DNA from 2 places in the Pseudoalteromonas sp. Z1A2 genome. Region 1 is predicted to be linked to the other one. Evidence: predicted binding sites of a transcription regulator. Region 1 holds the regulator's gene; the other holds the start of a gene.
What was found. Region 1 encodes sigma-54, which starts transcription at its own class of promoters, with help from an activator protein. Its sites were predicted from a motif close to GTTGGCACGNNNNTNGNNT; they were not measured.
Positions count from the first base shown of each region.

Region 2: a site for sigma-54 is predicted at 2,681-2,699, ahead of GQR47_RS18310 (BON domain-containing protein). Genes of this name have one in related genera too.

Region 1 is NZ_WTKX01000011.1:33,516-40,119, reverse strand. Features, by position in the region: gene lptC (LPS export ABC transporter periplasmic protein LptC) at 1-276, shown strand, start outside; gene lptA (lipopolysaccharide transport periplasmic protein LptA) at 266-811, shown strand; gene lptB (LPS export ABC transporter ATP-binding protein) at 808-1,533, shown strand; gene GQR47_RS09555 (RNA polymerase factor sigma-54) at 1,603-3,102, shown strand; gene hpf (ribosome hibernation promoting factor) at 3,129-3,416, shown strand; gene ptsN (PTS IIA-like nitrogen regulatory protein PtsN) at 3,421-3,873, shown strand; gene rapZ (RNase adapter RapZ) at 3,892-4,737, shown strand; gene GQR47_RS09535 (HPr family phosphocarrier protein) at 4,780-5,052, shown strand; gene mgtE (magnesium transporter) at 5,185-6,543, shown strand; gene GQR47_RS09525 (protein disulfide oxidoreductase) at 6,602-6,604, shown strand, end outside.
Region 2 is NZ_WTKX01000035.1:11,663-18,266, forward strand. Features, by position in the region: gene GQR47_RS18295 (DUF4153 domain-containing protein) at 1-438, opposite strand, end outside; gene GQR47_RS18300 (methyltransferase) at 499-1,197, opposite strand; gene srmB (ATP-dependent RNA helicase SrmB) at 1,273-2,499, shown strand; gene GQR47_RS18310 (BON domain-containing protein) at 2,773-3,093, shown strand; gene GQR47_RS18315 (mechanosensitive ion channel family protein) at 3,669-4,625, opposite strand; gene yaaA (peroxide stress protein YaaA) at 4,746-5,525, opposite strand; gene tal (transaldolase) at 5,751-6,604, shown strand, end outside.

The DNA of each region.
Region 1 (6,604 bases):
CAAATAAATGCAGACGAAGCAACATTATACGAAGATAAACAATTAATTTTAGAAGGTAATGTGGTTGCCAAAAATTTAACCGATAACGTCATGATAGACAAAATCAATGCTGATAATATTCAGGTTGATATAAAGTTATTAACAATGCGTTCGGAGCAACCCGTCATTATCACTGGACCCAATTTAAAAATCACCGGTAAAGGCCTAGAAGCCGACTTAAAAACCGAAGTGATAAAACTAATTAACCATACGCGAACCATATATTATGACCAATAAAATATTAAAATCACTGATAATTCCTACACTTATACTAGCGTTTAATAGTAGTGCTGCAGAACAAAACACGCAACCTGCTGCCAATCAAATTTCAATAAGTGCCGACAAGCAAGAAGGTCAATTAAAAGCTAATGTGGGTATTTTTGAGAAAAACGTTGAGATTATTCACGGTAATCGCCGCATTACAGCCGATCGCCTAGAAGTACACAAACGTGATGAACTTGGTGATAATAAACAATTATTAATTGCCACAGGTAGCCCTGCGCACTTTGAAGAAAAGCAATCAGACGGCACGACTATGAGCGCCAGTGCTGACGAAGTACGTTATGATGTATCTAAGCGTTTTTTAACGCTTGTTGGTAATGCACAAGTATCGCAAGCCGGACAAAAAATAAATGCTAAAAGCATTACCTACGACATAGAGCAGCAGCTCATCAGTGCCGAAAAAGATGAAAACTCAACTGACCGCGTTCACACAATTTTAGTACCGATCGAAACTAAAAAAAGTAAAAAAGGCGATAAAGGTCAACCATGAGCACATTAAAAGCAGAACTATTGGCAAAAAGCTATAAAGGTCGTGAAGTTGTAAAAAACGTCGGCCTTGAAGTACAAGCTGGCAGTATAGTTGGCTTACTTGGCCCTAACGGTGCTGGTAAAACAACGACTTTTTATATGATTGTAGGGCTTGTTCCTAGCGACAAAGGTAAAATATCTATTGATGATAACGATATTACTCTTTTACCTATGCATAGTCGTGCTAGATTAGGCATAGGCTACTTACCACAAGAGTCATCGATTTTTAGAAAGCTGACTGTTTATCAAAACTTAATGGCCATTTTAGAAACACGCAAAGAACTAAATAAACAAGCCAGAGAAGACACGCTCAATAACTTATTAGATGAATTTAGCATACAACACATTCGTGATAGCCAAGGTATGGCATTATCGGGTGGAGAACGTCGTCGTGTAGAAATAGCACGAGCGCTGGCAGCAGATCCTAAATTTATACTACTGGATGAACCGTTTGCCGGTGTTGACCCTATTTCGGTATTAGATATAAAGAAAATAATAGAACATCTTAAAAATCGTGGGATTGGTGTATTAATTACCGACCATAACGTAAGAGAGACCCTTGATGTTTGTGAAAAAGCCTACATTGTTTCTCATGGGGAGCTGATTGCATCAGGTACTCCAGAACACGTATTAAATGATAAAACAGTACGCGATGTTTACTTAGGCGAGCAATTTAGGCTGTAACATTTACGCCATGTCTTTAAGCATCTGCTAGTATTAATTATAACAACATAAAAGGATTGTTAGAGATACATGAGGCAATCACTACAGCTGCGCATGGGCCAGCAACTTACAATGACTCCACAGTTGCAACAAGCTATTCGTTTGTTGCAACTCAGTACATTGGATCTCCAGCAAGAAATACAAGAAGCTCTCGACAGTAATCCACTATTAGAGGTTGAAGAGGCAGACTATTCCGAAGACGCTGCTGGTAAAAACGAGCAAAAAGCTGATACCGATGACATAACTGTTAGCGCATCTGCTGATGATGCTCCGAGCGAATACGAACAAGATACTGGTGAAGCACTTGCAAAAGACACGCTAAGTGACGACATGGCTATGGATGTTAGTTGGGATGAGTACATGAGTGCCGCTCCTGCAGCCTCATCAGGTCCAATGCCTGAAGATGAATCTATATACCAAGGCGCCTCTACTGAAACGCTCCATGAGTATTTAATGTGGCAATTACAACTAACGCCATTTAGCCCTACCGATGAAGCCATCGCTATTGCGATTGTAGAAGCCGTCGATGATTCAGGTATTTTAACACTAAGCTGCGAAGAAATTTTAGAAAGCTTTAATCAAGAAAACGAAGATGATAACGAAGTCGAACTTGATGAAATTGAAGCGGTATTAAAACGCATCCAACTGTTTGATCCTGTTGGTATTGCTGCACGTAGTTTACAAGAGTGTTTGTGTATTCAGCTTAATCAATTTGATAAAGAAACACCTTACATTAATGAAACGAAAATGATTTTAACCGAGCATATTGATCTATTAGCAGCTCGCGACTATCGTACATTAATGAAAAAAACTAAGCTCAAAGAAGAAGAGCTTAAAGAAGTAATGACACTAATACATACTCTCAACCCAAAACCTGCAGATACTATAGTAAGGGAAGAATCTGAGTATGTTATTCCTGATGTGTCAGTTAAAAAAATTAAAGGCCGCTGGGTTGTCGAATTAAACCCAGATAGCATGCCTAAAATTCGTGTTAATAGCCAATACGCGGCAATGTCTCGCACTGTAAAATCAAGTGGCGACAGCCAGTTTATTCGCTCACATTTACAAGAAGCTAAATGGTTTATTAAAAGCTTAGAAAGTAGAAACGACACGCTATTAAAAGTTACTAATTGTATTGTTAAGCAACAACAAGGCTTTTTTGAACATGGCCCTGAAGCCATGAAACCAATGGTTTTAAATGATGTCGCTGAAATGGTAGAAATGCACGAATCGACAATTTCGCGCGTAACTACTCAAAAGTACATGCATACACCCCGTGGTATATTTGAGCTTAAATACTTTTTCTCAAGCCATGTAAGTACTGAAAACGGTGGTGAATGTTCATCTACAGCAATACGTGCGCTTATCCGAAAATTAATCGCAGCAGAAAACTCAGCAAAACCATTGAGTGATAGCAAAATAGCGGATATATTGGCTGAGCAAGGAATTAAAGTAGCAAGACGTACAATCGCAAAATACCGCGAATCTCTTGCTATTCCACCGTCAAATCAGCGTAAAAGTCTGATTTAAGACGCTAAACTAAGAGGGTAATGCTTATGCAACTAAACTTAACTGGTCGTCACGTAGAATTAACCGATTCACTAAGAGACTATATTAATACTAAATTTGCGAAGCTTGAAAGACACTCTGATCATATAAATAATGTTCATGTCATTCTCGATGTAGAAAAATTAAATCAAAAAGCAGAAGCCACAATACACGTAAGCGGTGCTGAGCTATTTGCCTCTACAGAACATCAAGATATGTATGCCGCTATTGACTCGTTGATCGACAAGCTCGATCGCCAAGTAATCAAACACAAAGAGAAGCTTGCTCGACACTAATATGATGAAATTAAGTTCACTTATATGCCAGGACTGCAGCAAAGCTGCGGTCCTTTTTAATAGCAAAAAAAGAATTTTAGAGTTCATTAGCGAACTTGCTCACGACAAACTTCCGTATTTACCGCAACAAGATATTCTTAATGCTTTAATGAGCAGAGAGAAATTAGGTAGTACAGGTATAGGGCGTGGCATTGCTATTCCTCATGGAAGAATGAGCGGTGCAGAAGAGCCTTTGGCTTTAGTGCTCGTTAGCGAAACTCCAATAAACTTTGATGCAATCGATAATCGCCCTGTTGATATTTTTGTCGCACTCATCGTACCAGATGGCGATAACCAGCAGCACTTAAAGACTCTAGCAACCATTGCTGATAAACTAAACAACAAAGATTTTTGTAAACAGTTACGCAGTGCAAAATCTGATACTGAGCTTTACCAAGTTATTGTCGATCAATCATAGTTTTATAAAGGGTGTTAAATGGAGTTAATTATCATAAGCGGCCGTTCTGGTTCTGGAAAGTCGGTTGCTTTGCGCGTTGTAGAAGATTTAGGTTATTATTGCGTTGATAATATTCCAGTAAACCTACTACCTTCATTAGTTCGCAGTGTGTCTGATAGCTACGATAAAATTGCTGTTAGCATTGATGTGCGCAACATCCCTAAAGAACAAGATGAATTTAACGATATTCTTGAATACTTACCAGGCTTTGCAAACCCTACGTTATTTTATTTAGATAGCGACGATCAGACATTGATCAAACGCTTTTCTGAAACACGCAGATTACACCCACTATCAATAGACTCGTTGCCGCTTGATTTAGCCATCAAAAAAGAAAAAGAATTACTTGATGTATTAACCACTCGCGCCGACTTTATGGTAGATACGACTGATTTAAGTGTTCATCAACTCGCTGAATCTATTCGTGAAAAGATTTTAGGTAAAAAAGATAAGCAACTGATTGTCACATTTGAATCATTTGGTTTTAAACACGGTATACCAAAAGAAGCAGACTACGTATTTGATGCACGCTTTTTACCAAATCCACACTGGGAACCAGAGTTAAAGCCTTTAAATGGGTTAGATCAACCGGTTAAAGACTATTTAGCTAATCACAGCATAGTGCAAAAATTCACATGGCAAATTCAAACATTTGTACAAACGTGGTTACCACATTTAGAACGAAATAACCGCAGTTATTTAACCATTGCTATTGGGTGTACAGGCGGGCAACATCGCTCTGTGTATTTAGCGCAAACTATCGGTGAAAGTTTCGCAATGACACATCCCAATGTAAAAATTCGCCATCGCGAGCAAGAAAAATAATATAGCTGAATAATCACCTGTTCAGCTTAGGTAGAGTAAGTTATGCATTGTGAAGATACCTTTTTAATAAAAAACAAATTAGGCTTACACGCCAGAGCAGCTACTGTGCTTGCGCAATTAGCAGTACAATTTGATGCGACAATCACATTATTCCAAGATGACAAAGAAGCAGCAGGCGATAGCGTACTTGCACTAATGTTACTTGAAAGTAGCCAAGGAAAAGAAGTTAAAGTTGTTTGTAAAGGCCCTGATTCTGAGCAAGCTTTACACGCTGTTGGAGAATTAATAGCACAACGCTTTAATGAACAAGAATAACCTGTTTTATAAAAACAATATTCGCATTACTAATGCTTCAATTAAAACAGATATATAAAATAGATAGGTTAGTAACGCCAGTTAACTCACCTCCCCCCCATAAAGTAATATAACAATTTATAAAGGACGCCAATGCCTGAAGCTTTTGAACAAGATTACCCACTACAGCAACTAAAACAGGTGACGAAGTCACTCAATAGTGGTCAATTTGTTCAAGTTAGGCGCATGCTCGCAAAAACGGCTCCTTGTGATACCGCATTATTATTAGAATCATCACCGCATAAAATTCGCCGACTGCTTTGGCAATTGGTCGATCCTGATGTGCAGGGTGATGTTCTTGAAGAATTATCTGAAGATGTTCGTTTAGGCATTATTGCCCAAATGGAACCTAAGCACATTGCCGCCGCAACTGAAGACATGGGCCACGATGACTTAGGTGAAGTATTACGTAGCCTGCCAGATACCGTCTATAAAGACGTTGTTAGCGCGATGGACATTCAAGACCGTGAACGTGCCACGCAAGCACTGTCATATCAAGAGCGTTCAGCAGGTGCGCTAATGAACACCGATACGGTGACCATTCGCCCTGATGTAACACTCGATGTTGTACTTCGTTATATTAGACTGCGTGGTGAGTTACCAGAGGGTACAGATGATTTATATGTTGTTGATAAACATAACTGCTTTATAGGCGCTTTATCGCTGAGTACATTATTAACTAATCCGCCAGAAAAAATTGTGCGCGATTTAATGGATGAAGATTGTGAGTCTATCCCAATATCAATGGATGAAAGTGAAGTAGCGCAATTATTTGAGCGCCATAATTGGATATCGGCCCCTGTGGTGGACGATAACGACCAACTCCTCGGTCGTGTTACTATCGATGACATCGTTGATGTAATCCGAGAAGATGCCGAGCATAGCTTATTAAGCCTAGCCGGTCTTGATGATGAAGAGGATACATTCGCGCCTGTACTAAAAAGCTCTAAAAAACGCTCAGTTTGGCTAGGAGTTAATTTACTAACCGCACTTGCAGCTGCTTTTGTAGCTAGCTTTTTTGAAGGCACTTTAGATGTGCTCCCTATTTTGGCTGTGCTTAACGGTATTGTCCCTTCTATGGGTGGTGTTGCTGGTAGCCAATCATTAACGCTTGTTATCCGTGGTATTGCAGTAGGTCATATAAACCAAACAAACCAACGTTTCTTGATGATGAAAGAACTGGCCATTGGCGCGCTAAACGGTATTTTGTGGTCACTATTAATTGCGGGTGTTATTGCGCTATGGCAGTGGGACTTTATGCTTGGTGGCGTACTCGCTTTCGCTATGTTTATGAACTTAGTGGTGGCAGGTGTTGCTGGTGCAAGTATTCCAATAATTCTTAAAAGAATGAATATAGACCCTGCTCTTGCAGGGAGTGTGGTGCTAACCACGGTGACTGATATTGTTGGTATATTCGCCTTTTTAGGTACTGCTACATGGTTGCTGATATAAATTAAACGCTTTAAATGTAAAAAACTACAGCAAAAATACTTAGGGTAAATCAGTAGCTATG
Region 2 (6,604 bases), on a different contig from region 1:
TTCTCCAAATATTATAAAATTACGCCAAGAGAGCTTAAATAAACGACTGTAACTAACATTTTCTGAGCTACCAAATTGTTGTATGTACATAAGGCCTTTAAAGCCAGCTATTAAACTAGTAAAAATAAAAACTGACATTAAAGTGTTATTACTTACGTACTCTTGAGGCTCTTGCTGAAAGCCAACATACGCCCCCAATAAAGATAACAACAAGGAAAAAGGAAGGATTAAAAGCAACGACGTTTTTATATTATTTTTATTAACGGTCATTAGCATTAATAAAGGAAAGCTCATAGAAAATGTAATAAGTGAGACTAACCATGTAGGGCTTGTTGCTGGCCACACATTATTTTCTATACTGCTATACAAAAGGGTAAGAGCAATAGCCTGTAATACGGCAAGTATAATTATAAAAGATTTTGGTAACTGACTATCCATATCTGTTCTCAACAATGGTTTTAGTCAGTTTGCGTTATTCGTTCCTATTTTACAATTGCTTCACATTTTCAAATAAAATGCTTTGCATAGGGCTATATAATCAGCAGTGTAGGTATTATCTAAGTTTCTAATACACAGAATTGATGTTTCTATATCGCTTTTTACGTAGCTAAATGCCATTAAACTGCGGCTAATATCTTTATTGGGCGTGGCTTTTACTTGGCAATGAGTATTTAAATAAAGCCCATTTTGAGTAGCAAGCTCAATAAATAATGCACCTTCAACGCTTGGGAGTATTAAGCTAAAGCGAGAGCGGCTATGGCTTAAACGTTTAAACGCATTTATTAACTCTTCAAAACTTAAGCCGTCGGTATGGCGCGCGGTATTACGCGCAGCATTATAGCCTTTTAAACTGTGATTAAAATACGGTGGATTAGAGATAACAACATCAAATTTAACTTCACTACTAAAGCTTTGAATAGTTTGGTGCTTAATACTTATTGTTGGCCACGGACTATTAGCTACATTTTGTAATGCTTGGGTATAGGCGCTTTCGTCAATTTCTACCGCAGTTATATCAAGCTCATTACTGCGCTGCTTACACATTAATGCTAGTAAGCCGGTGCCAGTGCCTATATCAAGTAATGACTTTGCACCGCTTAAATTAGCCCATGCGCCAAGCAAAATGCCATCGGTAGAAACTTTCATTGCACAGTGGTCGTGTTCAACTTTAAATTGTTTAAATACAAAACCAGACATTTTTTCACCTTTTCATTCACCAAGCGCAGCATAGCGCGTATAATCAGGGTAATTGTCCCTTATTTTAGACACTCTATGCAATTTTCTGAATTTGATCTTGATAACAAGCTACTCGATGCCATTAATAAAATGGGCTACGAGACGCCAACCAGCATTCAACAACAAGCTATTCCTGAAGCACTACAGGGGCGCGATATTTTAGCATCTGCGCCTACTGGTACAGGTAAAACAGCGGCATTTTTAATTCCGGCTATTCAGTACTTACTGGATTTCCCACGTCGTGATCCTGGTTTTGCGCGCGTCCTCGTTATGACCCCGACTCGTGAGTTGGCTTATCAAATTCATGAACAATGTGAACTGTTAGCTAAACGCACACACCTAAAAATTGGTGTAGTAACAGGCGGTATTAACTACGGCACGCATAAAGAAATTTTCGAAAAAAATAACGATATTTTAATCGCCACACCAGGTCGATTAATGGAATACCTAGAAACCGAAAACTTTCATGCTGAACACGTAGAAATGCTTATTATCGATGAAGCAGATCGCATGTTAGATATGGGTTTCAAAAAAGAAATGAGCCGTATTTGTGACGAAGCTAAAAATCGTCGCCAATGTTTTTTATTCTCAGCAACACTCGAAGGTGACAGCGTAGAAAGGTTTGCTGAAAAAACATTAAACGACCCAGCTCTATTAGAAGCTGAATCGTCACGTAAAGAAAAAGCTAAAATTCACCAGTGGGTACATTTAGCCGATGACTATCATCATAAACTAGAGCTTTTAGTAAATACCTTAAATGGTCCAGACGTGACTAAAGCAATTGTATTTGTTAAAACCCGTGAGCGTTTAGAAACACTGATTGGCGAGCTAACCAATAACGGCGTTAAAGCAGCTTGGTTACGCGGCGAAATGCCACAAGACAAACGTATGAAAGCCATGGAAAACTTCCACAGTGGTAAAACACGTATCTTAATTGCTACCGACGTAGCCGCACGTGGTATTGACGTATCTGACATTAGCCATGTTATTAACTTTGATATGCCGCGCACTGCCGACGTATACGTACACCGTATTGGTCGTACTGGCCGTGCTGGTAAAAAAGGGATTGCAATATCGTTAGTTGAAGCACACGACATTGGTATTTTGTATAAAGTAGAGCGCTACGTTGAACAAAAACTAAAACGCCGTGTAATTAAAGGTGTTGAGCCACAGCATAAAGAAGCTAAGCCGCCGGCTAAAAAGCGTAAAGATCCAGTAAAAATGAAAGCCAAGAAAAAGGCCAAGGTTAAAAAGAAAAAGTAACCTAACATATTTTTATTCTAAGCCGACTTTTGTCGGCTTTTTTAATGCAAGCCCTACAGGCTCTGGTGTTTGTACCTGTTACATATGTAACCCAAGCATGTAACTCATACTCATTTAAATGTAATTTTTGCCCACCTTAATTCCCACTTAATAAAATCACCTTATATTTCATAGCGTTAATATTGGCACCGAAATTGTAACTACAAAGATAACCTAGCCGATGGAATTTCCATTTTGTGGCTGCACTATTCACCGTAATGTAAGGATTAAGTTATGAACCGCTTCAAGTTAACTATCGCTTTAGTATCATTTTGTTGTTTATTTTTATTAGCTTGCGCTACAAAGGTAAGTGCAGCAACCAATATGGCCGTAGTAAGCAGTGTAGCCACTCAACCTAACCTACAACAAACTATCACCAACACCCTACGAACTAACCCTAACCTAGCGTTAAGTGATATTCGTGTGCAGGTAAAAAATGGTGAAGTAGATTTATACGGTGAAGCACAAACTGGTTTTCAGCGCGCACTAGCTCAAAAATTTCTAGAAAATATAGATGGGGTTAAAATCATTCGTAACAAAATTAGCGTTATTTAATACGCACCACAAAACCTATTTGTATAACTAATTCATAAGCGCGGCTTGTTACTCCAACACAAGCTGCGCTTTTTTATATTCTGTTTTAAGGCAAATTTTGCAGCTGTGAAGAAGATAAAATAAAGCCTAAGCAATACGATTATTCCTCCCCCTAAAACGATAGCTCACACTTATACTTAAGAAGATAGATTTAGAATTGACGCTAGCGTGTTTGTCTTTGCTCTTTTAACCCTTAAGTTAACCCAATTGATACTGAAAAAGCTTACACAGATTCTTTAGCCGACCTAACGGGCTTAAAAAGGATGATTTATTTAGTTATTGAAATAGATGAGAGCGTTTTTTCAGAGTGTGCGGCAAGGCAGTAAAAAAATCGTTGGGTAAACACTAATCTTACTTGTTAATACTCCCATGGCCAAACGCAACTAATCTGAATTGATATTCAATAAACACAAAACTAGGTATTTAAACTTTTAGCTAATAATCCATTTATAAAAAAGCGCAATTTTACTCTGTAAAATTGCGCTGTTGGTAAGTAACTATTTCCCAATGCTTTTGCCTAATGAGTTTTAACTAAATTACTCACTTTGGCTAGAGTCAGCACCGTCGCTACTGTCTTTATTGGAAGACTGCTGGCTTATTTTATCGCTTATCATGGCATCGAGTTTTTCACCCCCTTTAATGCCAAAGTCGAGCGTACGAATTGGGAAAGGAATACTAATATCAGCTTCGTCTAATGCTTGCTTAACGGCAACAACACCTTTGTGGCGTACCGTCATAAAGTCAGGCTCGCCTGGGTATTTAATCCAAAACCACACCAGTAAGTTAATGCTGCTGTCGCCAAAACCTTCAGCGTATACAGCGGTTTCGTCTTTACGTATTACAAAGTCAAATTCGTTAATTTTATCGACTATAACGTCTTTTGCTTTTTCTATGTCGTCGCCATACGAAATACCTACGGGTACTTCTATACGTCTTATACCTAGCGTGGTGTAATTTTTTAGCACATTTCTAAATAAGACTTTGTTTGGTACAAGTATTAGTTGCCCGTAAAAGCTCTCTATTAGCGTGTTACGTAGGTTTATAGAATGCACCGAACCAAACACATCATCGGTTTCTATTACATCACCTGTTTTAAATGGCTTACGTACACCCATTGCTATACCTGCAATTAGGTTTTCGGTCATGTCTTGAAACGCAAAACCAATGGCTAAACCCACAATACCCGCACCAGCAAGTAGCGAAGTAACGGTGCCTTTTAAGCCAACAAAATCGAGCGCTATAAATAAACCTATGCACAACACAATAACTTTAAATATTGACGCCATTAAATCGGCAATTTGCGTTGAGTCGAGTGAGCGGCGTAATACGTTTTTCATCAGCTTGCCAGCAAAGCGTGCCAATATTGAAAATACTATGGCAATTACAATTGCCACTATAAAATTAGGGATATGGCTGATAACAACATCAAACCACCCTCCGAGCTTTTCCTCTATTAGCTTTTCGGCTTCGCCAACTGACGGAATACTGATCATTTTGTTTGCACCTATTTAATTAATAATCTCATTAATATTAGATATAGTTGCAAATATAACGCCAGTATCAAAAAAGCCATGCAATGCATGGCTTTTCAATTGTCTATTTAAGCTTATGACCTAATTTTGTTCGTCGCGCATAAATACCGGCTCAAGCTCTTTAACTGTTGCCTCAGGGCTAAAGTAATAACCCGCCACAGTAAACTCTTTAAGCTGACTTAATTGCGTTACTTTATTTTCGATAATGTAGCGCGCCATCATGCCGCGTGCTTTTTTAGCGTAAAAGCTAATTACCTTGTATTGACCGTTTTTACAGTCTTTAAAGTGTGGGGTAATAATTTGTGCATTTAATGCTTTTTTATCTACCGCTTTAAAGTATTCGTTTGAAGCAAGGTTAACGAGGTATTGTGCGTCTTGTGCTTTTAATACTTCGTTTAGTTTGTTCGCTATTACGCTGCCCCAAAACTCGTATAAGTTTTTGCCACGCGAGTTTTCAAGCTTGGTGCCCATTTCAAGACGGTAAGCTTGCATTAAATCAAGTGGTTTTAATAAGCCGTATAAACCCGAGAGAATACGCAAATGATTTTGTGCGTAATCAAGCTCGCTAGCTTTAAGCGTACTTGCATCTAAACCGCCGTATACATCGCCATTAAAGGCAAGCACTGCTTGTTTAGCATTACTTTGTGTAAACGGCTGCGCCCACTCGCTAAAGCGTGCAGCGTTAAGCCCAGATAGCTTATCGCTAATTTTCATTAAACTGCCAATTTGCGCTGGTGTTAGTTCACGGCATACTTTCATGAGCTCTTCGCTGTGCTCTAGTAATTCAGGTTGAGTGAACTTGTCTGTTGCGGGTGGCGTTTCGTAATCAAGATTTTTTGCAGGTGAAATAACAGTGATCATAGTTAGCTATTGACTTGTAATTTATTTAGTGTCAATTTCAACATTAAATGAAACGAAAAGCACGTTTTGTTTAAATAAATCCTCTCTTAATAACCCATGCATTGCCGTTTTTCTATTGATAAGGACATAAGACCTATCAAGCATTGTCACACTGTTGCAGTATGGATTGTATATATTAAGAGTGATTAGATTTTTCTTTTAACTTGCTTGGAATGAGGAAAGCAAATGACTTCAGCTCTACAAAGGCTAAAACAACATTCATCTATCGTAGCCGACACTGGTGATATTGAAGCTATTAAAAAGCATCAACCAGAAGATGCAACTACAAACCCGTCGCTTTTATTAAAAGCGAGCGAGATTGAAGCATATAAGCCTTACCTAGATAAAGCTTGGAGCTATGCAAAAGAAACCGAGCAAGAGCCAGCTAAACAACTTGAACTAGCATGTGATTACTTTGCCGTGTTACTTGGTAAAGAAATTAGTGAGATTGTACCTGGTTATATTTCTACTGAAGTAGATGCACGCCTTTCGTTTAATACGCAAGCGACTATTGATAAAGCACATACCCTACTTAGCCTTTACGAAAAAGAAGGTGTAAGCAAAGATAAAATTTTAATCAAAGTAGCGTCTACGTGGGAAGGCATTAAAGCCGCTGAGCAGCTAGAAAAAGAAGGTACTAAATGTAACCTTACTTTACTATTTAGCGATGCCCAAGCTCGCGCATGTGCCGATGCAAACGTATTTCTAATTTCGCCATTTGTTGGCCGTATTTTAGATTGGCATGTTGCTAACGGTATGGAAAAACCAACCGATCCGCTACAAGATCCAGGTGTTCAGTCTGTACGCAGCATTTTTGAATTTTACAAACGCCATGATTACAAAACAGTTGTGATGGGTGCAAGTTTCCGTAATACAGGCGAAATTATTGCACTTACAGGTTGTGACAAGCTAACTATTAGCCCTAATCTTTTAGAAGATTTAGGTAACCTTGAAGGCGCACAGGAATACTTGCTAGAAACAGATATTCCTAAAGAGCCAAAACCAGAACCACTTACAGAAGCGCAGTTCCGTTGGTTACA